DNA from 3 places in the Gracilibacillus sp. Marseille-QA3620 genome. Region 2 is predicted to be linked to each of the others. Evidence: riboswitches for the same ligand, from Rfam matches in the RefSeq annotation. Region 2 holds a riboswitch; each other region holds the start of a gene.
What was found. Region 2 has a riboswitch for thiamine pyrophosphate ahead of thiM (hydroxyethylthiazole kinase). Riboswitches for the same ligand answer to the same signal wherever they lie in the genome.
Positions count from the first base shown of each region.

Region 1: it holds a riboswitch for thiamine pyrophosphate, as region 2 does, so the genes downstream of both, thiT (energy-coupled thiamine transporter ThiT) here and thiM (hydroxyethylthiazole kinase) in region 2, are expected to answer to the same signal.
Region 3: it holds a riboswitch for thiamine pyrophosphate, as region 2 does, so the genes downstream of both, tenA (thiaminase II) here and thiM (hydroxyethylthiazole kinase) in region 2, are expected to answer to the same signal.

Region 1 covers NZ_CM143102.1:908,038-918,915, reverse strand. The annotation lists gene ACY8DX_RS04640 (hypothetical protein) at 1-79, opposite strand, end outside; gene ACY8DX_RS04635 (alpha/beta-type small acid-soluble spore protein) at 371-580, shown strand; gene fumC (class II fumarate hydratase) at 672-2,060, opposite strand; gene ACY8DX_RS04625 (HPr family phosphocarrier protein) at 2,340-2,648, shown strand; gene ACY8DX_RS04620 (nuclear transport factor 2 family protein) at 2,724-3,074, opposite strand; gene ACY8DX_RS04615 (transglycosylase domain-containing protein) at 3,224-5,242, opposite strand; gene ACY8DX_RS04610 (hypothetical protein) at 5,375-5,551, opposite strand; gene ACY8DX_RS04605 (universal stress protein) at 5,769-6,278, shown strand; gene ACY8DX_RS04600 (helix-turn-helix domain-containing protein) at 6,421-6,879, opposite strand; gene ACY8DX_RS04595 (winged helix-turn-helix transcriptional regulator) at 7,371-7,715, opposite strand; gene ACY8DX_RS04590 (nitroreductase family protein) at 7,845-8,462, shown strand; gene thiT (energy-coupled thiamine transporter ThiT) at 8,515-9,096, opposite strand; TPP riboswitch at 9,207-9,309, opposite strand; gene ACY8DX_RS04580 (dicarboxylate/amino acid:cation symporter) at 9,378-10,619, opposite strand.
Region 2 covers NZ_CM143102.1:2,828,498-2,839,375, reverse strand. The annotation lists gene hydA (dihydropyrimidinase) at 1-348, shown strand, start outside; gene ACY8DX_RS14400 (NCS1 family transporter) at 375-1,844, shown strand; gene ACY8DX_RS14395 (hypothetical protein) at 1,865-2,107, shown strand; gene ACY8DX_RS14390 (Zn-dependent hydrolase) at 2,144-3,376, shown strand; gene ACY8DX_RS14385 (CoA-acylating methylmalonate-semialdehyde dehydrogenase) at 3,457-4,923, shown strand; gene ACY8DX_RS14380 (aspartate aminotransferase family protein) at 4,943-6,295, shown strand; gene ACY8DX_RS14375 (aspartate/glutamate racemase family protein) at 6,415-7,182, shown strand; TPP riboswitch at 7,231-7,331, shown strand; TPP riboswitch at 7,574-7,673, shown strand; gene thiM (hydroxyethylthiazole kinase) at 7,763-8,548, shown strand; gene thiD (bifunctional hydroxymethylpyrimidine kinase/phosphomethylpyrimidine kinase) at 8,545-9,369, shown strand; gene thiE (thiamine phosphate synthase) at 9,359-9,994, shown strand; gene ACY8DX_RS14355 (DUF2251 domain-containing protein) at 10,327-10,725, shown strand; gene ACY8DX_RS14350 (hypothetical protein) at 10,865-10,878, shown strand, end outside.
Region 3 covers NZ_CM143102.1:1,726,308-1,737,185, reverse strand. The annotation lists gene katA (catalase KatA) at 1-404, shown strand, start outside; gene ACY8DX_RS08830 (hypothetical protein) at 871-1,044, opposite strand; gene ACY8DX_RS08825 (penicillin-binding transpeptidase domain-containing protein) at 1,241-3,256, opposite strand; gene ACY8DX_RS08820 (HAD family hydrolase) at 3,359-4,036, opposite strand; gene ACY8DX_RS08815 (5'-methylthioadenosine/adenosylhomocysteine nucleosidase) at 4,333-5,130, shown strand; TPP riboswitch at 5,306-5,394, shown strand; gene tenA (thiaminase II) at 5,526-6,200, shown strand; gene thiW (energy coupling factor transporter S component ThiW) at 6,249-6,752, shown strand; gene ACY8DX_RS08800 (hypothetical protein) at 7,219-7,386, shown strand; gene ACY8DX_RS08795 (alpha/beta hydrolase) at 7,726-8,457, shown strand; gene ACY8DX_RS08790 (GNAT family N-acetyltransferase) at 8,977-9,468, opposite strand; gene ACY8DX_RS08785 (S66 peptidase family protein) at 9,537-10,268, opposite strand; gene ACY8DX_RS08780 (hypothetical protein) at 10,269-10,445, opposite strand; gene ACY8DX_RS08775 (M23 family metallopeptidase) at 10,514-10,878, opposite strand, start outside.

The DNA.
Region 1 (10,878 bases), 1.9 Mb from region 2:
CCATATCGGAAAGCAAGGCGCCGCAGGACCCGCAAGCTTCCATCATCGTACATAATCCGTTACATAAAGGGCATTCCATTGTTACCCGCTCCTTTATTTGAAAGTTGATGATTCCCTTATAGAATGCCCATTATAAATCTAATCCTCTCCTCTATTCTCCGTAATTCCATATATCCCATTATTTCTCTCTTTCGGTTTTGCATGAAATCACTTCGATGAATCTATACTAGTTAGTACAATCAAGCATTCAACATTGGGTCAAGCCATATAAGGGGCAAACAGGGGTGACACACGTTATCCTCTGTTATCAAGCCGGTTCAATTCCGGCTGACCCAACCAAACCATATTATTTTTAAGGAGGATATTTATCATGGCACAAAATAGTTCAGGCAATTCCTCTAATCAATTGCTTACTCCAGGAGCAGCTCAAGCAATTGACCAAATGAAATATGAAATCTCCAGCGAATTTGGAGTGAACCTGGGAGCAGAAACAACTTCCCGCGCAAATGGTTCTGTAGGCGGAGAAATCACAAAACGCCTTGTCCGCATGGGTGAACAGCAAATCAGCGGTCAAAAATAATTAACCAACTGAATATTTATGGCTAAAAACCCCCTTCCGAATGATTCGGAAGGGGGTTCTGAATGTTTCTTAAAGAGGCTATGTATGCCTCTTAACCTTTTTGTTTGACCATATCGCTTGGATTAACCCATTGGTCGAACTCTTCTTCAGTTAAATACTCAAGTTTTAAAGCTGCTTCCTTCAATGTGCTATTATCCTTAAAGGCAAGCTTGGCAATAGCAGCTGCTTTTTCATAACCGATATGCGGATTCAAGGCTGTCACAAGCATAAGTGAGGATTCAACGTTCTTCGCAATGCTTTCTACATTCGCTTCAAGACCAACCAAACAGTTCACACGGAAGGATTCCAGTGAATCAGCCATTAATCTGGAGGATTGAAGGAAGTTATAGGCAATCACGGGTTTGAATACATTCAGTTCAAAATTCCCTTGGCTCGCTGCAAATCCAATTGCCGAATCGTTGCCGAATACTTGTACAGCAACCATTGTCAATGCCTCACTTTGGGTTGGATTGACCTTACCAGGCATGATAGAGCTTCCTGGTTCATTTGCCGGGATCGTGATTTCCCCGATGCCGCTTCGCGGACCGCTCGCCAGCCAGCGAATATCATTCGCAATTTTCATGGCATCCATTGCAAGTGCCTTGATAGCACCATGGGCATATACGATTTCATCGTGGCTTGTCAGCGCATGGAATTTATTTGGTGAAGAGGTGAACCCATAGCCTGTTTGCTCAGCAAGATAAGCAGCTGTTCTTTCTCCAAAATCAACATGAGCATTGATACCTGTTCCTACTGCCGTACCGCCGATTGCTAAAGAAAGAAGCTTAATGGCACTTTCCTCAATCATTTGCTCAGAACGTTCAATCATATATCTCCAGCCGCTTATTTCCTGGCCAAGTGTTAATGGTGTCGCATCTTGAAGATGCGTTCTGCCAATCTTCACAATGTCTTTGAATTCCTCTTCCTTTTCTAGAAGGACTTTCTTGAATTCAGCTACCTCAGGAAGCACTCTCTCTTGAATGATGGAATAGGCAGCAACATGCAAGGCCGTTGGATAGGTGTCATTGGAGCTTTGTGACATATTGACGTCATCATTCGGATGCAAGACTTCCTCAATATCCTGAGAGCGGAGCCATTCATTGCCTTTGAAGGCGACCACTTCATTTACATTCATATTACTTTGCGTACCGCTTCCAGTCTGCCAAACCTTTAATGGGAAATGCTCGTCTAATTGACCAGCAATAATGTCATCACATACTTTGGAGATGGCATTCTTCTTGTTCTCCGAAAGATTGCCGAGCTCATAATTTGTGTGAGCAGCTGCCTTCTTTAATTGTGCGAAGGAACGAACAATCTCAAGGGGCATGATTTCCTCACCAATTTTGAAATTATTGCGGCTTCTTTCTGTTTGTGCACCCCAGAAACTACTTGCCGGGACTTTCACTTCCCCCATGGTGTCTTTCTCAATCCGATATTCCACGTTAAAATCCTCCTATCACCCTTAAAAATCTTTCTAGTAAAAACATACTCTCTCTGGAAGCAAATGGTCAAATGATAGCGCTTAAAATTCAAAAAATACAAATAATATTATAGAAGTGCCTTAGCTAATTTGGCAATATTCAAATGAAAAAGAGTATTTTTACAACTTTATAGTTTTATTACAAAACTATTTCATTCCACACGAACCAGTTTTTACCTCATTTTTATCGGGTACATATGATTAAACACAAAAATAAAAGAAAAAGGAAAGGTGAAAGAAATGAAACAGATAGAAAGCGTTTCTTCTATACTTCCAATTAATGATCCCATTACATTAAAACAATTGATGTGCATCGCAGATTATGCAAAATCCTACAGCGGCTCCATCAAAATTGTCCGCGGACGACAAGTTATTAATATGACTAATATCCCTGCATTAACTGCATTCTTCCTGACTTTACGAAAAGGCTCTAAGGTAAGCATTCATGTTGATGGACCAGACGTTCAATCAGCCATTAACCGAATTAAAGAAGTATGTATATCAGGGAAAACGAATTATATAGAGTTTTCAAAGGCATCCTTTATTTAATCAATCTAATTAGCACAAGAAAACGGTTGGGTCATTCCATCCATCCGTTTTCTTGTGCTAATTTGCTGTTATGCTTCATTCCCCAGTAACGGTTCCTTGATGGAAATATAGCTGCCACCTCGCCTCTATCCGCTTCCAAAGGGAGCTTCTTAACGTATGACGGTTTGTTGTCTTATTCCTAAGGAGGTAAGTCGTTAAGACAACATCAGGAGCCAGCTGCCGGTATTCAAATTGCTCAAGGGACAAATCATCCTGAGAAAGCTCCCTGCTCAAGCAATCTTCTTTATCGAATATTCTCCCCGAACTGCCAATTTCTCTATATTCCTCGGCCAGAATCCAGTCCATTTCTTCTTTAGAGCGGCGAATTTCTGGTTTTAGATGACTTTCTTCTAACTCCTTTATATGCAGAATACGCATTGGATTCATTTCAGTTCCCTCCTATCTATCAACATATATTCGTCAATATTGAACGAGCTACCTCTTTTTCTTCTTCACAAAAGATAATGGATAGGCGAAACCAGCCTGAAGATAGAGAAAAGAGGCATTTTAAAATGCCTCTTATTTTTCTTTCCCTATCAATGACCTCTCCATCTCTCAATCCATTCCGTAAAGCTGTCATTGATTTTTTTCTTTTGCTCTTCCCACAGCTCCCTTAAGGACTTCTTCTCAACCTCTTCTTCGAGCTCATAAACAGATGGAACGCCAAATTTTTCATTCTCGACATTTGGCAATGCAGCGCTCATGATTTTTTGGAAGATGACAGTCGAACCCTTTGTGCTGTCACGAACTAAATATTGTTCTGAGGTTGTTTTGTCATAGCCTGACCAAACAGCTCCCACCAGATTAGGGGAGTAGCCAACAAACCATTGGTCCTTAATCGCATTTTCAGCAGCCGCTCCTACTACTTGGGTGGAGCCTGTTTTACCTGCTATATCCCAACCATCGACCTTGGCGTACCGGCCGGTCCCTTCTTCATGATCGACTACTCCCTTGAGCATAGTCGTCATATTCTTAGCGACTTTTTCAGTCGTCACCTTTGTTTCCTTATCTTCAAACGAAGCAACCGTTTCTCCGCTTTTATTAACAATCTTCTTAATCAGGTGAGCCTCATGCATAATACCGCCATTAGCTAGAGCCGAGTAGGCTTGAGCCATATCAAGCGGTGATACGGCAACTCCGCCTCCTCCAAGCGCAAGTCCAAGCTCGCGGTTTCCATCCCCTAGATTGATGCCAAATCGTTCAACAGCATCCATCCCGTTTTGAATTCCTATTTCGTTCAGAAGCCATACAGCCGGTACATTCTTCGACTTATAGACAGCCTCAAACATAGGAACCTTCCCCTCATATTGATTATTACTGTTTTTCGGGGAATAACCGCCGGCGAATTCGGTCTTCTCATCAGGGAGTATATCCTTTATTCCATAGCCCTCCTCTAGGGCAGGCGTATATACAGCAAGCGGCTTCATGGTTGACCCTGGCTGTGCTTTCAACCGAGTCGCCCGATTATAGCCGAGAAAGATATGATCAGAGCGGCCGCCAACCAAGGCTCTAACCCCTCCATCATTCGGATCCACAAGAACGGCTGCACTTTCTGGCTCTTCATCTGGATTGGAGCCCTTTGTGAAAAGGTTCTCCTCTTCATAAACCTTTTCTACCGTCTCCTGCATATTCGGGTCTAGCTCAGTGTATATCTTATATCCGCCCATCAGGATGTCGTCCTGCTCAAGTCCATATTTATGGACGGCTTCATAAATAACCTGGTCCACATAATATGGATATTTCCCTTTGAGCGGATCGCTCAGCTCTTTCAACTGAATATCATCATTAAGTGCTTCTTCATAGCCTGTCTTATCAATCTTTCCAAACGTCTTCATTTGCACAAGGACAACCTGCTGTCTCTTCTTGGCTGAATCAAAATTCTTATATGGGTCAAGGGCAGATGGTGAATGAATCAATCCAGCCAGCATAGCTGCTTCTGCGACCGTCATATCCTCGACATTTTTGCCGAAATAGACTCGGCTGGCATTTTGAATTCCCCATGCACCGTGTCCAAAATAGATTTGGTTCAAATACATTTCAAGAATCTCGTCTTTCGTGTATTGATGCTCTATTTGACTGGCAATAACGACTTCCTTGATTTTTCTTTCATATGTCTTCTCCGGTGTGAGAATGGTGTTTTTGGCTAGCTGCTGCGTAATGGTGCTTCCGCCTTGTACAACGCCTCCGGCGGTGAGATTTTCGAATGCAGCTCTGATAATGCCTTTCACATCAATTCCACTATGCTCATAGAAACGATGATCCTCTATCGAAAGAACTGCATTAATGACATGTTCCGGTATTTCCTCTATCGCCACACCCTCCATTTTATTGGCGGTGATCTTACTCGCCTCTTCGTTTGCTTCATCATAAATAATCGTTGGTTTCATCAGTTCTGTATCCAGCTTGGACAAATCGACTTCCTCATGCAGGATATACGTCAGATACAGTAAACCAATTAATGTGAATGAGGATATACCCAGCAGGAGAATATGAAATAACTTGGAATGGTCGATGATATTTCCAAGCTTATGCAGTATTTTTTTTATTTGAGACATACTTCCTCCTTGCAGTTAGGGTGTAAATTTTCTATCTTTCTACCCCAATTCTACAATTTATACACAAAAATAAAAACAACTGGTATCCAGTTGTTTCAGTGAGCTTCTATTATTATGTCCGTTATTCTCTATTTATTCCGCCTGCTCTTTCGGGCATTGTTCAGTCGAATCCACATCCTGATGAAGGGATTCCATGTACATGTAAACAATCTGCTTAAGCTTATCATCCGCTCCGAGTATGTCTAGATGGGTTAAACATTTCCGAATAATCGGGTGCACTTCCGATGGCATCCTATTATTAGTTGACATCCCCATCACCTCTTTCTTTCCATTATAAACCATACCGTTCTGCTATTCCATTGGCCTTTTGTCATATTAATTCAAAAAACACGTATTTTTTATTTTTACACGAATATGGAAGGGCTATTTCGTCAAAAAATGTCTCTTAAAAAATGTTTTTGAAATGAACATTTAGGATAAAGGATAAAGGACTAAGTATAGGAATCAATAGAAGGGAATGATCGCCATGTTTAATCATGTTCTGGTTGCATTTGATGGCTCCGATTCAAGCAGGAAAGCCTTATCTATGGGAATGAGCTTATGCAAGGACAAGGAAAATTCATTATTATCTATCATCTATGTCTATAATAAAACTGAAGATTCGCAGAACTATCCAGTAGGCGCTGTCGGCGCTGCCCCCCTCTCTGGTGCAGCCCCTTTATATGTAGACCATACACAAGGTCAGCCTATAGACATGCCTGACCAAGATATCAACAGCCCTTATGAGGCAGATTCGCGCCTTGAAGAGATTGAAGGTTATGTCAGAGGGATCGTCAATGATTCCATAATCAATTCTCATTTCGTCGTTTTGGAAGGTTCGACAGATGATGCCATCTTGAAATATGCTGAGAAAGAAAGTGCAAACCTTATTATTGTCGGAAATAGCAGCAGTTCTAAGTTAAGGAGCTTCTTCCTTGGCAGCGTGTCGGAAAAAATCATCAAAAATGCCAACTGCCCTGTCTTGGTGGCGAAATAACCGCAGAAACCTGCCAGCCTACATGCCTGGCAGGTTTCTTTTCATAAGCATGGTCCCTTCAACGACAAAAAATCCTCAGCTAAAGATAACTGGGATTCCATTTGTCGGTAAAGAAAAAAGAAAAACACTTAGGTGTTGATGCTTATCCTACTCGATTGACCAGCTCCTTAAACTTCTGCTGGGATACATCCTCATCCAATGAACTAAAAATACGATACCGGTCATCATCCAAAATTCGATAATGCTGACTGATCATGTTTTGCTGGAGTGTATATCCCTTTTCAGAGATGATATCATTCCACCACATTTTCCCGCCAAGCATCTTTTCTTTTCGGTAATCTATCTGTTCTCTCGACACAGTTTCTATGACTTCAAGCGGATCCCCGCCAAATAGCGTCTGTACAGTCAAGGTTTCACGGAAAAGCGATACAACAGCAACGACGGTTGTCCAACTTGCTTCGTTCCTTTCCTTCTCTATCTGCACAAGGGTCTTTTTTGAAATTCCAATAATCTCTGCCATCTTATCTTGTGTATAATCAACCTCAACACGGATTAATCTCATGCGTTCTGATATTAAACGAATTATCTCATCCTTCGTCATGCCATCCCTCTTCTCTTTTAATGTTATGGTACCAAACTATGTTTATGGAATATTTTACAATAACTGAACCACTAAGACTATTATAATAGAAATAAATGGAAATTTGATATTAATTTGTATATATTTACTAATTTTTTTATTCCCTTGAATCCGAAAAAAAAACCTACTGACAAGGCTGTCAGTAGATTTATCGTCTTCCATGCTGATTTTTTTTATGATTTTCACCTGTCTCTTTCATGTCGTATATTGCCTGACGAAGTTATCTTGCAAGAGGCTTTATAGCAAACTTGCCTTTTAAGGACTTTTTGGCATGCTTTATTAGACATATGCCCGCATACCCAAAGATGAGGTTACCAGCAATTACATCGAATATGATCGCCCCAGATAATGAGCAGGAAGATCATTGATGATGCAATATCCATCCTTTTTCACCTGCATAGAAAAAGCCGGAGAGCCTCCCTTTTAAGGGGTGATTCTCCGACATTACTTCCTCATTTCTTCTCCAGTTGGTTTTTATATTCAACCCATTTACGAATTGATACAATCACATCTTTCAATGCTTCGCCGCTCGGGGTCAATTCATACTGAACCTTCTTCAAGGAACCATCCAAATAGCTTTTCTTCACTAATTCTTCTTTTACTAATTCATTCAATCTTTCTGTCAGAACTCTGTCGGAAATTCCTTCAATCATTCCAGTGAGTTCATGATATCGTTTCGGGCCATCCAGCAAAGAGTAGATAATGATTCCCATCCATTTCCGTCCGATGAATTCAATTGTTTGATGAAAATCACTGCATATATGGCACTTCTGGCCTTTATCTAGTGCTCCTGGCATATCATTCGCCTCCAACCTTGTGCTCTTATTATCATAACATGAATACTTTACGTTGACACATTAACTTACTTTTGGTAAGTTATCATTATTAAGAAACTAACTTTAAGTAAGTTTACAAGGAGAGTATCTATGTCACATTTAGAAGAACTAATCAAACAGCGTAAATCTGTCCGAAGCTATAATTCGGAATTCAAGATGGATAAAGAGGAAATTCTGGAACTATTAAGTCTGGCATCCGAGGCTCCATCTTCTAGCAATTTGCAGCCATGGCGCTTTATCGTCATCCACAATAAAGAGCTTCAAAAAGAAATAAGAGCACTTGGCTTCAATCAGGCACAGATTGAAGACTCCTCTGCTATCGTTGCTGTTATAGGTGATATTGAAGCATATAAGAACGTCGAAAAAATATACAGCCTTAATGTTGAGAAGGGTTATATGGACCAAAGCATTGCTGATCGTACGATTAAACAAACATTGAACGCATACCCATCCATGCCGAAGGAAGCATTAATGCAAATTGCAGCCTATGATGCTGGCTCCATTGCCATGCAATTCATGCTGCTTGCTAAGGAACGCGGCTACGATACTATCACAATGGGCGGTTTCGACAAAGCTGCTTTTGCTAAGCGCTTTGACTTGCCTGACAATCATTTCCCAATCACCCTGATTGCTATTGGTAAAGCTGCAGCACCGGCATTCAATACAACACGCCTGCCTATTGAAACATTGACAACATATATCGACTAACAAAAAGCCGCCCAACTACAAGTGGGGCGGCTTTTTTCTATTCTATCATACATTAATGGGCCGGCTTCTTTAAGACTAATTGCGGAGCCGAAGATGAAAGTAGAAGAATGACTCCTCCAGAAACAATCACGCTCGGCAGCAAATAGGATAAATTATAAAGCAAAGAAAACACGATAACAGACTGACCATCTGCCGCGCCAGACCCAAAGAATACGACTCCCGCAATAAAGTGAGCAAGAAACCGCAAAGAGCTTCCAAGGAGAATACCCCCAACAACAAACATCATATTCCTCTTTCGATTCTTTCCATTGTCTGTTTGAATCTGACTGAACAGGATGCCTGCCAGACCAACCGCCGAAAAGGCGACGATATAGTCAAGAAACCCTTGTACAGGCGTCAATATATAAGCTGTTCCTGATACGATTTGCAGTAAGCCTAATAGCAGCCCTGTCACAACACCGCCTTTTACACCCCAGCGGATTGCCATAAGAAAGATTGGCACCATCGCAATAGAAATACTGCCCCCTTGTGCCCATAAACTAAGCGACATAATATTCCCCAGAAAATCAAATACAAATGCCAATGCTGCAAAAATAGCCACCTCTACCAAATACAATAACCGGTTGTTTCTCATCTTTTTCCCCTTTCTTTTTGGAGGAGTACCGAAGTCTCTCGAGAAAGCGGGCTAAAAAAATGCAAAAAAGCAATGTGCGTCAAAAAATGGCACACATTGCTTTACACAATCGCATTTATCCGCCACATTCCTACGCTAGAATTAACTAACAGGTTCGAAGGGTCAGAATTCGAACATTCACTCTCAGCCTCACAGGCTCCCCTTGTGGAATAATCTATATTCATGTACTTTCATGTTACTAGAATGGCTTTCCAATAGCAAGGAAAGTATACATCTGTTTCTTATGCAATCATTTCGTTTGCTTCTTGGTTTACTTCACGTTTTTTCTCTGATTCAGCAATAATAACCGCACAGGAAGCGTCCCCTGTGATATTTACAGCTGTTCTTGCCATATCAAGCAAGCGGTCAATTCCGAGAATCAGGCCAATCCCTTCAACCGGCAACCCAACTTGCTCAAGCACCATCGCAAGCAAGATCAACCCTGCGCCTGGTACGCCTGCTGAACCAACGCTTGCCAAAACAGCCGTAAAAATAACGGAAATCAGCTGAGGTGTCGTTAAATCAACTCCGTACGTTTGGGCAATAAAGACTACAGCGACTCCTTGAAGGATTCCTGTTCCGTCCATATTTATGGTAGCACCAAGCGGCTGAACAAAGCTTGAGATATTTTTCGGAACATTTAAGGCTCTTTGGGCAGTATCCATCGCTACAGGAAGCGAAGCACTGCTTGAAGATGTACTAAATCCTACAGCCATTGCAGGAGCAAAGTTCTTAAAGAAATCAATTGGATTTCGGCGGCCAAGAACGGCAATCGCTCCTCCATATACAAATACGGTATGGATGATTAACGCTAGGATAACAACCACCATGTATAGGCCCATACTCTTAATAGCAGACACCCCTTGGCTTCCTACAGCTGTTGCTACCAAGGCAAATGTCGCATATGGTGCCGTCTTCATGATGAAGTTAACAAGGTAAACCAGCACTTCTTGACCCTGCTCCAATAAATGGACCAGACCTTTTGTTTTAGAACCAAGTGCACTAATTCCAATACCGAAGAATATAGACATAACAATTACTTGAAGCATATTTCCTTCAGCCATGGCTTGGATTGGGTTTTTAGGAATGATATTGATGAGAGTTTCAATTACTGAGGGGGCTTGACTTGCCGTATATTCAGCAGCAGATAAGTTAACATGAGCGCTCGCACCCGGCTTGATAAGCAAGGCAAGACCTAATCCGATGGTGATAGCAAAAGCAGTCGTAGCCAAGAAATACAGCATGGTTTTCCCGCCAATGCGTCCGAGCTTTTTCGGATCGCCGAGTCCAGCAGTTCCTAATGTGATGGATATCAATACAATCGGCACGACAAGCATCGTGATTGCATTAATAAATAATGAACCAATTGGATCGAAGATATACATATCAAAGATGCCAAATAGTTCAGAGGAAAATTGATTCAGACCTAAACCAACCAATACACCTGTAATTAAACCTATAATAATTCTTATGGTAAGCTTCATTGATGACCTCCTCTAAATTCAAGCAAACGATTGTTTCCCTAACTATTGCAAGCCATAAAAAATTCCTCAAACGAGGATAATAGAAAAGAAATATTCAATCTTTTTAGATATCAACAATTACTTTTCTAATATAATAATAGACAAGTTTTTAAGAAACAACAATGGTAAGAATTACACGCATCAATCAATTCACTTTATGTAGACACAAAAAAGACGCTTCAACAGGAGCGCCTTAGGTTATCACCTTATTTAAAAACAT
Region 2 (10,878 bases):
AGAATCAGCCTTAATCAATTCGTTGACCTCGTTTCAACAAAGGCAGCAAAGCTATTTGGTCTCTATCCAAAGAAAGGGACTATCGCTGTCGGTGCAGATGCGGACCTTGTCCTCTTCGACCCGAATAAAGAGAGAGTGCTGTCTGCCAAAACCCATCATATGGCCGTTGATTATAATCCGTTTGAAGGAATGAAGGTTAAAGGGGAGCCTGTCACGGTGTTATCACGTGGAGACTATATCATTAAGGATAAGGAATTCGTCGCAGAGCCTGGCCGAGGCCAATACATTAAGCGGGCGAACTATAATGAAGCGCTAGTTCAGAAGGAGGACGCTGTTCCGTCTAATTAAAAAATGAATAAAGGGTGGGTGCCTTAATGGAAAAGAAGCCAAATTATTTAAAGTCTCCAGATTTGCTGCCTATTAGTTATGAGAATCGAAAGATCGGGCCATTTGGCTTTGCGGTCATATGGGTCGGAATGGCGATTGTGCTTGCTGCGTTTGCCATCGGCGGGGGTGGAATCATTCAGCTTCCGCTTGGGACGGTTATTCTGGCAACTGTTATTGGGTCTGTCGCCATTGGGATTTTAATGACAATCATTGGGGATATTGGCGTTGAACATGGACTGTCTTTTCCTGTTTATATGAGAGCACCCTTTGGGACCATCGGAACGCATATCCCATCTATTGTCCGGGGGATAACGGCTTCTTGCTGGTTCGGGATTAACACGTATTTTGGCTCAACAGCCATCAATGCTGTGCTGAACCTTTTGTTTGGCTTTGATAACTGGATTCTTTGCTTTCTGTTATTCACGGTCTTCCAGTTGGTCAATACCGCAATGGGAATCAAATCAATTGAACGGTTTGCGGATCTTGCTGCCCCAATTATTATCCTTATCTCCTGCTGGATGTATATTACGCTTGCTGATAAGGCGGCTAGTGCCGGCAAGGATATTTGGTCATGGGTGGAAAGCCCGGCTGCCGGGGGCTCCGCCTTTACGGCCTTCATGATTGTCGTTATGGCCAATATGGGCTTCTGGGCGACTCTCGCTGCTGATATGCCATCATTGTCCAGGTTTTTTAAAGCCCCAAGACATGAACGCAGCTGGTTTAAGCGCAATAAGACGCAGCTTCTCGGAAGTATTGTCGTGATGCCAATCTTTAATACACTCATGATTGTCATAGGGGCCGTATCTTACATGGCTGTTGGTACGTCAGATCCGATTATTGCCTTGCAGGAATCAGCGGGCGGCATCGTACTTGGTGTCCTTTTGTTGATGATTGTGCTGGCGCAGTGGTCGACTAATACATCGGCAAATGTTATTCCGGCCGCAACAATCTTCTCTAATGTCGGCGGACCAAAAGTGCCTTTTTGGGTAGGCGTTATTATTGCCGGTATGATTGGGATTGTGGCACAGCCATGGAGCCTGTTTGAAGTGTTGAACTCTGCCTTGCTCATCATCGGTGGAATCCTGACCGCCATTGTCGGTATCCTGTTTGCCGATTATTATTTGCTTCGCAAGAGACGTGTCCATGTCACGGACCTCTATGAATTAGAAGGTCAATTTAAGTATTGGAAAGGAATCAATTTTGCCGGGTTCATTGCCTGGATTATCGGCGGAGGCATTGCAAACGTGCTTTCGGCCTATTCCTCGCTTGTCGGGTTTGCCTGCGGGGCCTTCCTTTATTATGTACTCGCTAAATATTGGTGGTTCAAGATGTATCCGCAAGCGGAAATTGAAGATCCGAGTGATGAGAAGTTTCTTGGAATTACAGCCGGAAGGGATTGGGAAATCAGTGAAGCTGACCCTGATCCGCCCCTGGGGGCAAAAGCAGTTCCGGAGTAAGCATGATGGGAGGATTATACATGTCAGATTATGCAAAGTATGTAGAGGAACGCAAACGAATTGATTCATTTCTTGCACAGGGCTTCACGATTCAGCGGGTAACGGAAAACCTGGACGGGGCATATGTGGAATTTACAAAACGAGAAGATGCCGGAGGAGCATATGAAAAGCATATACTCCATATCATCACCCCGGATGCAAGGAAATATTTCTCCGTCAAGATGATGGAGAATCAAGCGAAAACCAGCACAGTTCAGAATTAAGTCTTAGTCATTTTCATAAAGGAGCGTGGCGCTAGAGTGGAAGGACAAAAACTATTAATCAATGGAAAGAGATTAAAAGAGACATTGGAGAAATTCGCGGAATTCGGCAAGACGGAGAACAATGGCGTCACCCGCTTATCTCTGTCAGAGGAGGACCGTCTGGCCCGCCATTACTTGCGGAATTGCTGCGAAAAGCTTGGGTTAACGGTTACATATGATGACCTCGGAAATATGTACGCAACCCTTGAAGGGACAGAAGGAGGACCGCCAATAGTAATGGGTTCTCATCTGGATTCTGTCAAAAGGGGCGGCCGATTTGATGGAGTGCTTGGTGTGGCGGCGGGGCTTGAGGTTGTGAGGACCCTTGTAGAAAATGATATAAAACCGCGCTATCCAATCACCATTGTCAATTTCACGAATGAAGAAGGAGCCCGATTCGAGCCGTCTATGATGGCCTCAGGTATCCTGTCAGGAAAATTTGATAAAGAGATTATGTTTGAAAAGAAGGATGTGAATGGAACGACTTTTGGCGAAGCATTAAAGGCAATTGGCTATGACGGGGATGAAAAAGAGCGTTTGAAGGAGGGCAGAGCTTTCCTGGAACTGCATATTGAACAAGGCCCTATCTTGGAGCAGGAATCAATCTCCGTTGGCATTGTCGGCTGTGTTGTCGGCATGGTCTGTTATGAATGGACGATTAAGGGAGAGGCTGATCATGCCGGAACAACTCCTATGACCATGCGGAAGGATGCCTTGTTTACTGCTAATGATATCATCACTGCTATCAGGGAGCAGCTCGGAAATCTCGATGCCGAACTCGTCTATACGATGGGCAGAATGACTGTTCACCCGAATATTCATACTGTCATTCCGGATTCCGTTATCTTCTCTTTAGAGGCCAGACATAAAGATCCAGCCGTAATGGCGAAGGTAGAAGACATCATAAGAAATGTAGGAAAAAGCTTTGACCAGCAAGATTGTCAGGTTGGAATTAAAAAGCTATGGGGCCGGGACACTGTCATGTTTGATGAGCAGTTATGTGGGACGCTTGAAAAAGCGGCTCAAACTCTCGGAATCTCTTCCAAGCAGATGGTGAGCGGAGCCGGACATGATGCCCAGTTCATCGCCTCTTATATCCCAACGGCCATGGTGTTCGTACCCAGTGAAAACGGCAAGAGCCATACCGAGGTTGAACGGACATCCTGGGAGGAATGTGAAAACGGGGTAAATGTCCTGCTTGAAGCGGTTATGGAGCTGCAATCCATTTAATGAACGCAGTGCCGGACAAATAAATGTATGTATAAATCCGGGTAGAAATTTACGGAAAAAGAGAGACTAGGAGGGAGCACATGTCAATGATTAAAGAGGAAACACTCGTGTTGAAGAATTATATAAATGGGGAATGGGTCGACCCGAGCGGAGCGAATTCCATTGATGTACCGAATCCAGCAACAGGTGAAGTTCTGGCAAAGGTGCCAATCTCAACGGCAGAGGATGTCGATAAGGCCGTGGCTGCGGCAAAGGAAGCCTTTAAGGAGTGGCGTTATGTTCCCGTGCCAAAGCGGGCGAGGATTCTTTATAAATTTCATTATCTATTGACGGAGCACCATGAGGAACTCGCGAGATTGGTTGTTTCTGAGAATGGGAAGGCTTACAAGGAAGCATACGGGGAGGTTCAAAGAGGGATTGAGTGTGTTGAGTTTGCCGCTGGTGCGCCAACCTTAATGATGGGAGAAACATTATCCTCAATTGCTGAAGAGATCGACTCTGAGATGTTCCGTTATCCGCATGGGGTCGTTGGCGGAATCGCGCCTTTCAACTTCCCGATGATGGTTCCGCTCTGGATGTTCCCGCTCGCTATTGCATGCGGAAATACATTTATCTTAAAGCCGTCTGAACGAACGCCTATGCTTGCGAATCGTCTCGCAGAGCTGTTCACAGAGGCAGGTGCGCCGAAGGGCGTGCTGAATGTCGTACATGGGGCTCATGATGTTGTAAATGGTCTTCTCGACCATGAGGATGTCAAGGCTATTTCATTCGTCGGGTCGCAGCCGGTCGCCAAATATGTCTACAGCCGCGCAGCAGCAAATGGTAAACGGGTGCAGGCTTTATCCGGTGCGAAAAACCATCATATTGTCATGCCCGATGCTGATATAAAAAAGGCTGCCGGAAATATTATCAGCTCAGCATTCGGAAGCGCTGGCCAGCGCTGTATGGCCTGCAGTGCGGTTGTCGTGGTTGGTGAAGGACAAGACTTTGTCAAGGAGCTGAAAAAGCAGGCAGATGAATTGGTCGTTGGAAACGGATTGGAGGAGGATGTCCTCTTAACACCAGTAATCCGGGAATCACAAAAGGAGAAATTACTCAGCTATATTGATAAAGGTCTGGAAGAGGGCGCTAAATTAATCCGGGATGGCAGGGAAGGGACAGATGAGCTGAAGGAAGGATATTTCATGGGACCGACCATCTTTGACCATGTGAAGCCGGAGATGACAATTGCCAAGGAAGAAATGTTCGGACCTGTCCTAAGTCTGCTCAGGGCGGAATCACTTGATGAAGGACTGGAGTTCATTCGGAAATCACGTTATGGGAATGGAGCAACTATTTATACGAAGGATGCCAGGGCTGTTAGGCAATTCCGGGAAGAGGCAGATGCAGGCATGCTTGGCATTAATGTCGGTGTTCCGGCGACAATGGCCTTTTTCCCTTTCTCCGGCTGGAAGGATTCTTTTTATGGAGATCTCCATGTAAATGGGAAGGACGGCGTCAATTTCTATACACGCAAGAAAATGATCACTTCACGGTTTGACTATTAAGCGGACAGGGGGATGAATCATGACGGAAGTGAAGGAAGAGACAGGATTGCTGGCTAAGGATGCGGAATATGTATGGCATTCGATGAAGCCGTATAGTCCGGATTCTACCGTGATTGCCGACAAGGCAAAGGGCTGCTGGGTGACGGATGCTGATGGAAACCGGCTGCTCGATGCAATGGCAGGCCTTTGGTGTGTCAATATTGGATATGGCCGGGAGGAATTGGCGGAAGCAGCCTATGAGCAATTGAAACGCCTGGCTTATTTTCCGCTCAGCCAAAGCCATGCACCGGCAATTGTACTGGCGGAGAAGTTAAACGAGATGCTTGGCGGTGATTATGTCGTTTTCTTCTCTAACAGTGGATCGGAGGCGAACGAGGCAGCCTTCAAGATTGCTAGGCAATATCATCAGCAAAAGGGAGAACATGGGCGCTACAAATTCATCTCCCGCTACCGTTCCTACCATGGCAACTCCATGGGCGCTCTGGCTGCAACCGGGCAGGCTCAGCGCAAATATAAATATGAACCGCTTGCCCCGGGCTTTATTCACGTAGCTCCGCCCGATACGTACCGTTCACCAGAAATAGCGGACACCAAGCCGCAGGAACTTCAATCCGTACAGGAAATGGACCGAGTTATGACATGGGAGCTCGGGGAAACAATCGCCGGTGTTATCATGGAGCCAATCATCACTGGAGGCGGGGTCATTATGCCGCCTGACGGTTATATGGCAGGCGTCAAGGAAGTCTGTGAGAAGCATGGGGCCTTGCTAATTGTCGATGAAGTAATCTGCGGCTTCGGCAGGACAGGAGAACCATTTGGCTTCATGAACTATGGGGTGAAGCCGGACATCATCACAATGGCGAAGGGAATCACGAGCGCTTATCTGCCTTTATCAGCGACAGCTGTTCGAAAGGAAATCTATGAAGCCTTCAAGGGAACGGATGAATATGATTATTTCAGACACGTCAATACATTCGGCGGAAATCCAGCCGCCTGTGCGCTGGCGCTAAAGAATCTTGAAATCATGGAACAGGAGGGCATGTACGACCGCTCGAAAAAGCTAGGAAAACAATTAAGGGAAGACCTCGCAGGAGCAATCGGCGAACATCCTAATGTCGGCAGTATCCGCGGCAAAGGTCTTCTCATCGGAATCGAACTTGTAAAAGATAAGGAAACGAAAGAACCACTCGACATTAAGCATGTCAATCAAATTATTGCCGGATGCAAGAAAAAAGGTGTGTTGATTGGGAAGAATGGAGCAACGGTTGCGGGGTTCAATAATGTATTAACCTTGGCGCCGCCGCTTTGTGTGAGTGAAGAGGAGCTTGGGTTGATCGTGAGGGTGATTTCGGAGGAAATCGCCAACATATAGAATGGTTTAGTCACTTAAGAGCCCGCATATGAGGGTTCTTTTTTTTAGGTTTAACTGATGCTGTATAAATGAACTCCTCCGTCAGAAACTAACTCTGTCACGAAAGGGGAGAATATCTCATGAAATACGGTTATATCGGCCCAGGCATGCATTCAGGGCAGATTGAGCAGAAAAAAGGGCGCTATGTAACGGGTTTTGCTGTCGGCATCCTCTATTCCGATGGAAACAATTATCCCGTCATTCCCGGTAATGTCGCCAACTACTCAAGCTATCCGTTTCCCGTCCACTATAAATTAGTTCCTTGCTGTACAGGAAAGCGACTCTTAAATGGGGATTCTTCATTAGAGAAGAGGATTATCGAGGCTGCAATGCAGCTGCAGAGTGAAGGGGCAAAGGTGATTTCTAGCGCTTGCGGCTTCTTCGGAAATTTTCAGGCTCAAACTGCAAGTGCCCTCAATATCCCTGTCTTCTTATCCAGTTTGGTCCAGTTGAATATGATTCAGATAGGGCTGAAGCCAGGACAAAAGATTGGTATTTTAACTGCTTATGAAAAGGGATTGACCGATGCACTTTTAAAAAGCTGCGGGATTACAGATGAATCCAACCTTATTATCGGAGATCTTAGCAAGGGAGCTGAGTTTTCTTCCATTTCAAATGGTGCTGGTGCATTCCATAACGATCGGCTTCGTAATGAAGTTGTCAGCAAGGCAACTGAAATGACAGAAAAACATCCGGAAATTGGAGCCATTCTTCTGGAATGCAGCGATCTTCCTCCCTGTGCCTATGCCATTCAACAAGCCGTGCAGCTGCCAGTATTTGATTTCATGACACTTATCCGGTGGGCGCATGATGCTAATAGTCAGAGTCCTTATTATGGATTTATTTGAATGTAATCTTGAAAAAATTAGGAACATTTGTTAAGGTTAAACCAATCAAATCATTTGCAGGGGGACTCTTTTAGAGTTGAGAAGGTAGAACCTGACCCTTAGAACCTGACTTAGTTAACACTAGCGTAGGGAGCATCGTATAATATTTTTTGTATACTATAGCTCTCCATTTGTTTTGGAGAGCTTTTAACTTTATTCAGCTTTTTATGGCAAATTCAATGCAAGTTGAAAGAAGGCTTCAGGGACGAGTGCAAACTCCTGCTGAATAAAGTTAAAGCCTCCGGCGGATGGCAGAAAAGTTGAGAGGAAGGTTTTCGGGCGGAGCTCGAACAACTTTTCGCCGCAATAACTCCGAGGAGTTATTGGGATGTTTCCTAAAACTAAATAAATCATTTGATTGCGGGGGGACTCTTTTAGAGTTGAGAAGGTTAAAACCTGACCCTTAGAACCTGTTAGTTAATACTGGCGTAGGGAGCAATGATCATCAGGCGTATACTGATGCTTAAGCCCTTTTATTCTTGCTAGTGAGATAGAAGGGCTTTTTTCTTTCTTGCGTCCATCAAAAAATGGAGGAGAGAAGATGAACGATTTATCTGGAGGAACAAATGTATTCACCCAAGTACGTGAGAGGAATCCACTCATTCATTGCATCACGAATTATGTGGCAGCTAATCTGCAGGCAAATGGCCTGCTGGCAATTGGGGCGTCACCTGTGATGGCGGATGGCCCTGATGAGGTGGAGGAGATCATTAAGGCGGCATCGGCCCTTTCCATCAATATCGGGACACTCAATCCACAGATGAGGATGGCAATGCTGAAGGCGGGCAGGGCCGCTAATGTGCGACAAATCCCAGTATTGCTCGATCCTGTCGCGGTCGGGGCTGCTTTGTATCGGAAGGACACCGTTCGAGAGCTGCTTGATGAAGTTCATGTAGATGCGATTCGCTGCAATATTGGTGAGCTCGCAGCACTTTCTGGAGCTGCATGGGAGCAGAAGGGTGTGGACAGCGGCACGGGGACGATTGACCTTGAGGAGGAGGCCAAGAAGATTGCCTTGAAATATGAGTGCCTCGTGATTGTGACGGGGGAACGGGATTATCTAACGGATGGGGTGGAAGGACGCTGGATTAGCGGCGGACATCCGATTATCACGCAGGTTACGGGCAGCGGCTGTTTGCTCAGCTCGGTTTGTACTGCGCTATTAGCTGTCCATACAGAAAATCGATTAGATAGAATTGCAGAAGGATTGTCTCTTTATAAGCGGGCGAGTGAGGAAGCGTATCAGCAAAGCTCAACTCCTGCATCCTTTCAAGCGGCCTTTCTAGATCAATTATTTATCCAAGCGAATGGGAGGGTGGAAGCATGAATGTGGTGATGACGATTGCCGGGTCAGATTCCGGCGGAGGAGCAGGCATACAGGCTGACTTGAAGACCTTTCAGGAGCTGGGTGTCTTTGGAACATCTGTGGTGACGGCCTTAACGGCTCAAAATACGATGGGTGTTCATGATATATTTGCCACGACCTCAGCATTTGTCCGGTCTCAGGCAGAGGCTGTGTTCTCTGACTTTCCTGTCCAGGCTGCTAAAACAGGAATGCTCGCTTCAAGTGAGATTATTCGTGAAACAGCGGAGATTCTCAGAATGCAAGATTTGCAGCTTGTCGTTGACCCTGTCATGGTTGCCAAGGGCGGCGAGCAGCTGCTTGGAATGGAGGCTGTCCGTGACCTAAGGGAGCATTTGATTCCGCTTAGTACGGTTATTACGCCGAATATACCGGAAGCAGAGGTACTGACGGGAATGAAAATCCACAATGGGAATCAAATCGCAAAAGCGGCTGAGCATTTGCTTGAGCTTGGGGCGAACTGTGTTGTCATGAAGGGCGGTCATGTTGATGACCCGGATTTTGCAACGGACGCCGTGTACTTTGAGAACGGTCATTCGTTTAAAATGACAACCAAGCGTGTCCGAACTCGGCATACCCATGGGACAGGCTGTACCTTTTCTGCAGCCATTACAGCCTTCTTAGGACAGGGATGGACGGTGGAAGAGTCTATCGTAGCAGCAAAGCAATTTATCCAGCTGGCAATTGAGCAGGAGCTTGGGCTCGGAAGCGGAAGTGGACCGACGAATCATTTTGCTTATAGAAAAAGTAAGGAGAAATGTGAGGTGGAAATCATTGAAGCGTGAACAGCTGCAGGTTTATTTTGTGATGGGGTCAGTTAATGTCAAGGAAGCAAACCCTCTTGAAGTTTTAGAGCAAGCCTTAAAGGGCGGAATCACCATGTTCCAATTCAGGGAAAAGGGCAAGCGTGCAAGAACGGGAATAGAATACGAGAGATTGGCTCATGAATGTCATCGTTTATGCAAGCAGTATCAAGTACCGTTTATTGTCAATGATGATGTCAATTTGGCGCTTGAGCTGGATGCAGATGGTGTTCATATCGGGCAGGAGGACGGAAGGGTAGATGAAGTCCGCGCTCGGATTGGCTCGAAGTGGCTCGGGGTATCTGTCCACTCGAAAGAAGAAGCGGCGATCGCCTATCGCGCGAAAGCTGATTATGTCGGGATTGGTCCAGTCTTTGGAACCAAGTCGAAGGAGAATGCGCCTCCTCCTGCTGGGACTGCCTTGATTGCAGAAACGAAAATCCTATATCCAGATTTGCCAATTGTCGCAATTGGCGGTGTGACAGGGGAAAACGCTCATATTCCGCGCAGTGCTGGTGCCGATGGAGTGGCGTTGATTTCGTGGATATGCGAGAGTGACCATATTGAGGAAGATATTAAAAGACTGAAGGAATTATCCGTATTGTAGAGAAATAATAAACGGACAGGTTTGAGACTAACGGTTTCGGTTTTCGAGTACAAAGACATAATTCGCATACAAATTAGCAGTCCTATTCACAACTGAATTGGGCTGCGTCTTTTTGTTGATATATCAGTGTTTACTGTGCAATTAAGGATGTTTTACCTCACGAATCCCCCCTTTATGGTAAGGTGACAGAAGTTATTGTCAGTGTACATGTTCTAAAGCTAACTACTATGCAATTTGGCGTACTATAAATGATAATAAGGTTTCTGGATATTTATGTTAAAATTAAAAAGTGAGCTTGTTTAAAGCTATATTGTTTTTTGGGGGAGAGTCTAATGAGTAATCAAGAAGAAAGTTTTGTTATTGATGGGGTATCTCCCGACGGTAAGTGGCTGTGTGTATTTGAGGATGACGGAGAGACTGGATACTTATATTTTTGCCCATTGTCTTCTGACGGGGAAATGGTAGGTATTGCTGATGCCCTTTGGATTTATAATCAAATATCTCCTTCAATTTTTGAATGTGAAAAAGTAGATATTATTTGGTCTGAGGACTCTATGAAATCTATCCTGATTGTAGATGGAGAGTGTTGGGGAATATTTGATTTATTGTCAAAACGAAAACTAAATGCACCAAGGCACAATAATATAATAGTCTCGATTTCATTAAAGATTTGGGAAGAGGGAATACCATCAAATTTAGGCGAACCTCTCAATTTCAACGTACAGAATTAATAAAGTCACCTTAAAAAAATGCTTGAAGATAAGATGCTCCAAGCATTTTTTATGTTGATTCACTTACAAAATTGCCTGCTTTTCTTCAAAACAGAACCCGTTAGTTTGAGACCTGGCCGTTTTCTTTTATGTATGAGCAATGATAAAAAGAAT
Region 3 (10,878 bases), 1.1 Mb from region 2:
ACCACTTGCCAATCAACCGCCCTGCTGTTGAAGTGAACAACCACCAACGCGATGGTCAAATGAACCCAACATCCAATGGCGGGGGCTCTGTATACTATGAGCCAAACAGCTTTGGCGGACCATACGAGTCCAAGCAAGACCAGCAAGCTGCCTATGAAGTCGAAGGCTATGCTGCAAGCACACCTTACGACAACGATGACTTCTACACTCAAGCAGGCGATCTTTACCGCTTATTGAGCAGCGAAGAACGCGCGAACCTTGTCAACAACATTGTTGGAGCTATGAAAGGCGTAACGATTCCTGAAATCATTGAACGTCAAATCCAGCACTTCTACAAAGCAGACCCAGAATACGGTACACTTGTAGCCGCTGGTCTTGGAATTAACATTCCAGAAGAAGTTTAATAGAACTGTAAGCAACTAAATTTAACAAATTCTATTCTCATTTGCAAAACTATATTCTCAATTATTAGGAGATACTTTTCGACAAAGTATCTCCCTTTTTTTGTTCATTTTCTCGATTAAACAGGCAGATTATCAATAAGGGGCTGTTTAGCAGTATTGTTTGTTAATTTTGAAAATAAAAATATTATGTAAATTAACTTAGGAATGGCTTTCATTTTATACAGCCTGCTTGGGCAGCTGTTAATCTTACTAATATATTCAGATGTTCAGCCTTTTATAAGTAAAATTTCGAATACTCCTCAATCACATGAATCCACCAACTGTTATCATTTATAGATGATACTGATTTTCAAAGCGAACCTGCTCATTTCCAGCATAAAAAAAAGAGCTGATCAATCAGCTCCCGATCGTAGAGAAAAGCACCCGTTCTCAAATAGCTCTATATAAAGAAACCTCTGATTACTTTTCAAGCGATGAAATGTTGAAAAATCTGGACGGTTAAGATGGTTGTTAACAAGCAGCCGAAGGAAGTGAAGACGATGGTTTTTCTATTGTCTTGCTTTTCTTCAGGCTTCATTAATTCATTCATTTGGATGACCCATATGGCCATCGTGATAAGGGCAAGAAATCCAATAGACAAAGCATGTACCTCCTTTTCCCCCTTTTGCAGGAAAGCTGCACTGCCTCAATTGTAACATTTTGTTATTTTCAGGTAAATCCTAGTTGAACGAATCTGCCTAGCTAGACCCAGTTATTCAAGTCAGCTCTATCTTCCGCTCTCCTATGCCTCCCATAAAAAAACACCAGCTATCCTGACAGCTGGTGTTTTATCTTATTCAATTCCGTCCTTCTGCTTCCCAGTTCTCGAATGTTTGCAGGACCATTTTCTGAACAGCCTTGCCTCCACCTTCATCTTGGACATTCTCCACTAGGATGGACATGACGGCGTTAGGATTATTTTGGTCATAGGCGACAAAGAGGCCATTTTCCTGTCCCTTTTCATCCTGACTTTTCTTTAATTCTGCTGTACCGGTCTTTCCTGCTAAAGCAAACTGATCCGACTTGGCTGCCGTTGCGGTTCCATCTGTGACGACCTTGCGCATATCCTTCTTCAGCAAAGCGGCATTGTCGCTTGAGGTGATGGATTCCTTCCAAACAGCTGCTTCTGTTGTCTCAAATAATCGCGGCTTCATAAGTGTACCATCTTGAACGATACCGCCATAAAGGGAAGCAAGATGAACAAGGCTCATGAGTACTTCTCCTTGGCCGTACCCGGTATCTGCGAGTAGCTTACTGCTCGTCAGTTTCCCATCATTGGAAATTTGAGAGGCCCTTATCGGGTATTCAAGCGGGAACTTTTCCTCTCCTACTCCCAAATCCTTCAAACCACTTATTAATTTATCTTCCCCAATGGCTAGAGCTGTCTGGGCGAAATAAATATTATCAGAGTACTGGAGAGCCGCTTCTAAATCAACAGGGCGCTTTGGATCGGTCACGCGCGTAATGGAAGCATTTCCCCACTCCTCTCCCTTGGACCATTTCAGCCCGGAGATATCGATTGTTTTATTCGGATCAAGTGTTCCAGCATTAAGGCCTATCATGGCAATGAGCGGCTTTATGGATGACCCTGGTGAGAAGGTCGCTGCAAAACGATTCAATAGAGGCTGCTTTGCATTTTCCTCTAGTTTCTTATAATTCTCGGCACTCATACCTAAGATGAAATCATTTGGGTCAAAGGATGGAGAGCTAACTAAGGCAAGTACATCTCCTGTTTCAGGCTGGACAGCTGAGAACGTACCGGCAACACCTTTCATATTCGTATAGGCTGTCTTCTGCAGGTCAGCATCAACCATTAATGTGACGCTTTGACCATCCTCAGGCTCTGTTTCTGCGATTACGGCCGGTTCTTCGCGGTCAATATAGATGGTATAGCCATCCTTGCCCCGGAGCTGCTCCTCCAATAATTCCTCGAGTCCACGCTTCCCAATGACACTGCTCGCTGAATATCCCTTATCCTTATGCTTCTCAAGCTCTTCGGCAGTGATTGTCCCAACATAACCGGTCAAATGGGCAGCACTTTCCTTATAAGGGTATTCACGAACGGCCGTTTCACTGAACTGAACTCCGTCAATTGCATTAAGCTGTTCGATTCGTTCCTTATCATCCTTGGCAATCTTTTGGATTGGCACAAATAGAGATGGTTCTACCCAGCTTTGATTTAATTGCTTATCAATGTATTCTGTCGTATTATCTAGAATTTTTGCAACTTCTGCCTTCTTCGTATCATCGAATTGCTCTGGTACGATTCCAACCTGCTGGGCAGTCCCGTTTATGGCAAGACCCTTTCCATTTCGGTCAAAAATTTCTCCCCTTTGCGCTTTCCTAGATTTAATGCCAATTTTCTCGTCCTTTTGTAAATCTGGTAAGATGAAGGTTGTATCCCAATTGATATACCAATTCTCTTCCTCATCACGTGTCTCTTTCTTTAATTCAACATCCTTATCAAACTCAATTTCTCCTGCAATGGAGTTCATTTTCACCTTTATCGGAAGTGTGACCTGTTCCTTGTCCTCACGATCCTGCTCCCCTTCAAATGCGGTCTCCACCTTTAAATCGGTTATGCCAAGATCACTGTAAACCTTTTCGTAACGGTCGATGAAGTCTTCACTTTTGTAGGATTCTTTTGTGGAAGCCGAAAGATAATCTGTATACATTTCTTCAAAGTCCTGCTTGTTCCACAATTTCACATAGTCATTCAGCCGGCTTTCTGGCTGAACAGAGTCATCGCTGCACCCGACTGATATGAATAGTAATATAAATAAAAAGCTTGCTAGAATACTTTTTTTGCCCAAAGATTCTGCCTCCTTCCAATCACTATCATTATTATAGCAAATGAGGCGTTATTAACCGACACAAAAAACTCCTTATCCATTTGGACAAGGAGTTTTTAAGCTTCAATGAATCTTTTTTTCTTTTTTAGCCTGCTGATGACCTTCGATATACTGACAAAAATCGGAGATAGAAGTGAACGTATAATCCGGTTCGGTTTTAAAATCAGATGTTTGAACCGTACTGAACCATTGGGCTGCCGCCGTCTTCACACCTGCAGCTGCTCCGGCAGCCATATCCGACTCGCTGTCACCGACGAATAAGACCTCTGAAGGCTTGTTTTGGAGAAGCTTCATACACTTCTCAACCCCCTCCTTATCCGGTTTCGGGTTCTTTACATCATCACCCGCAATGGTAACGTCGAAGTAATCATATATCCCTAATGCTTCAAGCGAAAAGGTTAGGGATCTTCTGCTCTTACCTGTTACAATCCCAAGATTGAGATCCATCTCCTTGAATTGCTCAAGCATCTCCTGGATTTTCTCCAGACCCTCAAATTCTCGGTCATGCCCTTTTTCATATTGCTCATAAAAATCCTCAATGGCTTGGTTCAGCTTATCCTTATGTTCTAGATGCTTTCTCAGCATCTCATCCTCAATCGGACCAAAATACTGTACGATGTCCTCATCCGTCATTTCTTTTCCGTCGTATTTCTTGAATACATATCGAAATGCATCAAATGCTGCCGGCAGGGTATCTGCAATCGTTCCATCAAAATCAAATAATATGGTTTTTAACTCCATCCCGCATCTTCCTCTCCTATATATCTCTATTCCTTTTATACCCAACCATGCTTCTTCCTAATACGGTTGATTGCTAAATAAACTTCGGGGCTTGATTAGTTTGATGGCACGAACCCAACGTTCGGATTTCAATCCCATTAAGATGTTATCCCCTTTATTTTTTAAACCAAAATGCCATATATACGAACAATAATAAAAAATTTTAAATAAACATATGTTTTATTTATTGACAAGTGTTTATATATAAATATAATGATAGTGTTGTATTATTTATTTCGGTATTGGAGGATTTATTTATGAAAAAAACATTGGCGGTCATCTTGTCTTCCTTTGTATTAATGGCAGGCTGCAGCGCGAACAATGAAGGAAATCAAGCAGAGGAAGTAAAGCCAATCGGCATTATCGGAGCCATGGATTCTGAGGTCACTAGCCTCCAATCGGAATTGGCAAATGCTGAAGTGAAGGAAATAGCGGGTCTCGAATTCCATACTGGAGAATTAAACGACCGAGATGTTGTTATCGTCAAATCAGGAGTTGGGAAAGTTAACGCTGCCCTTTGTGCCCAAATCTTGATTGATGAGTTTAATGTTGATACATTAATCAATACAGGTGTGGCAGGCGGATTATACAGCGAATTAGAGGTAGGAGATATCGTCGTATCCAATCAAGCGGTACAGCATGATATGGATATCACCGCTTTCGGCCATGAGAAAGGATATATTTCTGATATGTCTGAGGATGGAAAGGCAACCTATTTCCAAACAGATAAAGAGCTTGCAGAAAAAACTCAAGCTATCGCTAATGAGGTTATGGAGGATAACAAGGCCTATATCGGCACAATCGCTTCAGGTGACATATTTGTAAGCGACCAAGCCTTGAAGGAAGAATTGATTGAGTCTTTTGATGCGTATGCAGCTGAAATGGAAGGAGCGGCCATTGCTCATGTAGCAAGTGTTAATCAGATTCCTGTAACTATTATCCGCGCCATTTCTGACCTTGCCAACGGCGAAGCAGATGTCACATACGAGGAATTCGAAAAGAAAGCGGCTGAGAATTCCGCCGAGATTGTTCGTAATCTTGTAAAAGGACTATAAAAGTTTAAAACGATGAAGCCGCCTGCTGGATATACCAGAGGTGGTTTTTCGTTTCCCTATAACACTCTCGTTTTTTCCTAATAATGGTTGTTTCCATCCAATAATATGTTAAGCTATAAGAAATAAGGTTAGATGTTTGAGAGAAGATATTTCTCTCCTGTTCTGCCTTCATATTCGCACTTACTAGGGGCGCCAATCGGCTGAGATGAACCCTTTGAACCTGATCTAGTTAATACTAGCGGAGGGAAGTAGGAATGATTTCGACGACTACTATTTCGATCGTTATTAGCCACTTCCCGTATAGGGAGGTGGTTTTTATTTTGTTTATTTCTGTTGCTATTCACTAGCTGCTTTGCCGAAGAGAATCAGCTCTATCTATTAAAGGAGGATATGAAATGACGACATTCACGGAAAGACTGTATCAAAATGTACAACCGATTTGGGAACGAAATCATCGTCATCCATTCGTGCAAGGATTAGGGAAAGGTACTTTAGAGAAGGAGAAGTTCGTTCATTATTTAAAACAGGATTATGTGTATTTAATCGATTATGCAAAATTATTTGCCATCGGTGCCATCAAAGCGCACAACCTGAAAACGATGAATACGTTCGCTGCTATCTTACATGACACTTTGCATGTCGAAATGGAATTGCATCGGCAATATGCAGAAAGCTTCGGAATCAGCCGGCATGAGCTGGAGTCAACCAAAGCAACCCCCACTAATGTAGCGTATACAAGCTATATGCTGAATATCGCTCAAAATGGCAGCTTAGCTGATGTAGTCGCCTGCTTATTACCATGTGCCTGGGATTATTGGGAAATCGGAAAATTACTCAGAAAACAATATGGAGACGAGCTCACCTCCAACCCTTATGCCAATTGGATTGAAACCTATGACTCTATCGAGTTTGCTGAAGGTACGAAATCGCTCATTCAACTGATGGATGAACTGGCAGAAGGAAAACCGGAGCGTGAACTAGCTAAGCTTGAGGAATATTTTCAGGTAACATCCAAATATGAATATTTGTTTTGGGAAATGAATGACAAACAGCTGGATTGGCCCATTTAAGCGTCGAAATCAAGCTAATTCATAGACAGATAGGAGAGTGAAACCTTAATGTCCACGATTACCAAATTGACCATGACCGCTTTACTAACGGCGATCACAACTATAACAAGCAGCCTGATTTACATCCCTATCGGCTTTGCCAAGATCTTTCCCATACAGCATCTCGTTAATTTACTTTCAGCTGTCCTTCTTGGCCCAGCCTATGCGGTTATGCAGGCATTCCTTTCTTCCACAATCAGAAATATCACAGGAACAGGCAGCGTGTTTGCCTATCCAGGCAGCATGATTGGCGCCTTCTTAGCCGCTATTCTTTACAGCAAAACAAAGAAAATCGGGCTCGCAGCCACAGGAGAAGTAATCGGCACAGGACTTCTAGGAGCCATGGCGACCTACCCCATTGCCGTTCTTTTCTTTGGAAAAGAAGCAACATTATTTGGACTCATCCCTGCCTTCACCATCAGTTCCGTCACAGGAGCAGTCATGGGATATGGATTATTGAAGATCTTGATCAGGAACCGAGTTTTACTGCCAAATGAACAAAAGATAAGATAAATAAACAGCCCAATCAGGGTATAGAAGCTCAGTTTCCATCATTTACAATTATCCCCTTTACTGATGTTATAATTTACTCATACTCTATTTCTTAAGGGGGATAATAGAGCTTTTTATCAGCATCAGCAAAAGCTTTTCTACAATTCGGTGCGATTTCAGTCGTCATTATTCTAGTCCTTATCCTAGGAGGATTCTATCTATTTAAGAGTTTTCAAAAGGGGAAAAGTGGCGTATAAGTTCTTTTAGAACATAGCCAAAACCTTCTTCCACAGTGATTCTCAATTGCCCCCGTGTTTACTGCTGCAGAGCAATATAGTTTACTAATCACATACAGAAAAATTGTCCCCCCAGAATAATGAACAATCTTGAAAAAGTCATCTGAAGAAGGATTTCGGAAGAGAAATCTTGATGTTATCGCTTTTTGGGGATATTATTAAGGAAATTCATTTAAGGAGAACCTTATCATATGTCTAAAAAAGTAAGTCTTCAAGAAGCCATTAAACAAAAGCTTGCGGCTAAGAACCAGGTCAGCCAGACTGGCAGCCATTCAACGGGTCCTGTCAAAAAGACGAAGGAATTGCAAAGCCAACTGACAAAAAAACCAAACAACCAGCGGAAACGCATGGGTGTTTAACGTTTAGGGTAACGATACCGGATAATTCTTATCTGATGACAGTTTGAATAACCAATGAACTGCTCCCTGATAAGCAGACAGCTTAATAAAAAGGATATGCCGTGTTTAAGCGGCGATGAGATGACTCCGGCCTGCTTGCCGGAGTCATCTTCTTTTTAGTTGCATGATTGATTAGCATTTTTGACGTGCAATCAATAAACAGGCATATACAGCTAAAATGTACGTACGTTATAGTGATAGCCTGTATTGCTGGTATGGAATGAATTTACACAAAGCGAATGAATTGTATATGCTAAAATTGTATTTGCACACTATATATGAAAGAGAAGAGAACCTTTTATGAAAAAATTTATGATTAGTTTAGGTGTCCTATTGATGATTGTTGTACTCGGTATGACAGGCTTTTATATTTGGTCACAACAAACATACGATGCATCTGAAGAGCTTACTTCCTATGTAAATGTAAATGATATTAAGACTGAAAATAACTGGCTAGTAGTTGAGCCAAAAGCTCAACCAAAAGGCGGTATTATTCTATACCCTGGAGCAAAGGTAGAACCTGAAGCATATAGCTACTATGCTCAAGGTCTGGCAGACAATGATTACTTAGTCATCGTCCCTAAGGTTACCTTGAACTTTGCTCTTTTAGATATAAACCAAGCAGATGTCATAATGGATGAGTTCAGTGACATTACAAACTGGTATATAGGCGGGCATTCACTTGGCGGAGTAGCTGCTGCAACTTATGCATACGACAATCTTAAAGATATCCAAGGCTTAATCCTATTGGCTTCCTATCCGAGCAATTCCAGTGATTTTTCCGAAACAGACCTGCCTACCCTATCCCTCTATGCCGAGTTTGATGGATTAACAACAACTGAAAAAATCAATGATACGAAACATTTACTTTCCTCTGAAGCAACCCTCTATGAAGTCAAAGGAGGAAACCATGCCCAATTTGGAATGTATGGATCACAAAAAGGTGATGGTACAGCGACCATATCCAATAAAGAACAGCAGGATGAAATAATGAAAGAAACCTTAACGTGGTTAAAAATTTCCCAAGGATAAGTGCCAGTGTCACTTATTCATATTTGGGGCTGGGACAAAACAAAATAAATGATCCTCAAAAACGAATGATAGTCATTTATTATTCCTATTCAATAGCAGTTGGAAATACGAGTCCGTTCCATTCCGCGAAATGCACTCGCTTTCCGCGGGGAGGAAGCTGTGCCTCCTCGGCGCCTACGCCTGCGGGGGTCTCATCCTTTCCCCTACTTCCCGCTGGAGTGAGTGCATTTCGCTCTATTTCACTAGTCACTAATAGTAGAAAGCAACAATTAAAGACCCGAATAATTAGACGATAGAATTCATTCATTTATCGTCTAATTATTCGGGTTTATCATTGGCTGAAATACCTATGTCCCAGCCTCAATTTTATTTATCTTTTATGAGGTGCCCTACTCACCCCATACAAAGATGAATCAATGCGTATTACTTCGATCTTAATATGAGTCAGCACTAGGAATAGACCTCGAATAATTCCGATTCACTCACACTTCAGTCGTACCTCTCATTATTCTAAGCTGCTTATCCCCCGTAATTTAATTCTTTTAGATACCAGGCGTCCATCGTATTATGCTCTGAGCCATCCAGCGGTTTATCAAGCTGTCGGAACCCATATTTGACATAAAGGAGATTTGCCACCTGGAGTTTCTTCATTGTTTCTAAGTAACAATATGTATAATGTTCCTCAGCAAAGTTGAGAGCTATATTCATCAGCATTCTCGACAGGCCCTGACCTTGAGCAACGGGTGCTATATACAGCTTTTGCAATTCACATACATCCCGCTCCAATCCAAATGGTGCAATCCCGACTCCGCCAACTGCTTCATCCTGTTCATTTACGATAACCCAATACCTTGCATGAGGTTGTTGTTCCTTATAGAATTGAGCTAGATTTCCAAGCTGTGGATCATAATAAGCGGTTCCTGGAATATTTAAATCAAATGATTCCAAGGAACGTTTAATGATCTGTTCCATTCGTTCATTGTCCTTCTCTTGTATTTCACGAATCTGCATACAAACATCCTCCAGTAGACACTATTCTATCGCTGTTCTTAATCTTCGCCTCAAACGACCATTAGATTTTACTTCACACCTGACTCGATCACCAATCGAGGCGGAGAAGTTGTAAGTTTTGCATTAGCTCCGAGCGGCACCGCATAATTAGGTTGGCAATGACCGATGTGAAAATTCTCAACAACAGGGAAAGAGGCAGTAGCAAAGAAATCTTTAAGCACTTTTTTAGTTTTCGCCGATTCCTCCGGCTCTGTTTGAAAAGAACCAATAACGACACCTTCGACACCATCAAATACCCCTGCATGCTCAAGGTGAGTAAGCATTAAATTTATCTTAAACGCTGGTTCCCCAACATCCTCAATTAACAGGATCGCACCGTCTGTATTCACCTGATAAGGCGTGCCTAACCCATTGGTAAGCAATGTTAGATTTCCTCCTGCCAACCGCCCTTCACCTGTACCGCAGGCGATGCTGTTTAGAGGTGAGTGGACAGCATCATACGTCATCGGTTCTCCCGTGAATAAAGAGGAAAAGGAGGAAACCGTTTCGCTTGTTCTTTGCTCGTCATTCAGGTCGGATGCCACCATCGGTCCGTGAAAAGTAACCAAATCACTGAACGTTTGAATGGCATTTAACAGATACGTAATATCACTGTATCCACAGAATATTTTAGGATTTCTCTGTATCTTTGCATAATCCAGCATAGGAGCGAGTCTCGCTGTCCCGAATCCTCCATTCGCACAAAAAATCCCGCGAATAGCAGGATCGAAAAATGCCTCATGCAAATCAGCAAGCCTCATTTAATCCAAAGCGGAAAAATCCTCCTCCATTTCAAGGACATGTCGACCCAAAACTGCTTCAAGCCCCATTTCTTCTAGTACATGTATTCCTTGTATCAACTGCTCTTTATCTGGTAATCCAGCTGGTGCAATAATCGCTACTCGATCACCTGCTTTTAGGGCGTCTGGCTTTATCATCGAATTTCATCTCTTTTCAGCTGCAATATTTTTTAGGCAAAACACTAGATATGGACAAAAGCTGTTCGTTAATGAGCGTGAATAAAATCACCTTGAATGGGTTCTTTTCCGTTTTCAAATAGAATGCGGATGGATTGCCCTTTCAAATAATCAGCTGCATTCATCACTTGAAAATGCAAGTGAGCTTCAGTAGAATTGCCAGAGTTCCCACAGTAACCGATAACTTGTCCTTTCTTTACTCGTTCTCCTTCTTTCACAAGGATTGAATGATTTTTCAGGTGAGCCATCATACTATATTCGGAGTTGGAATGTTCCATGATAATACAATTTCCCTCAGGGATATCAGGATTCATTTCCCCTGGTACATTATCCTCGATTCCATCCGTCACCTTTACGACAACGCCATCAGCAGGCGCCATTATTTCCTTGTTAA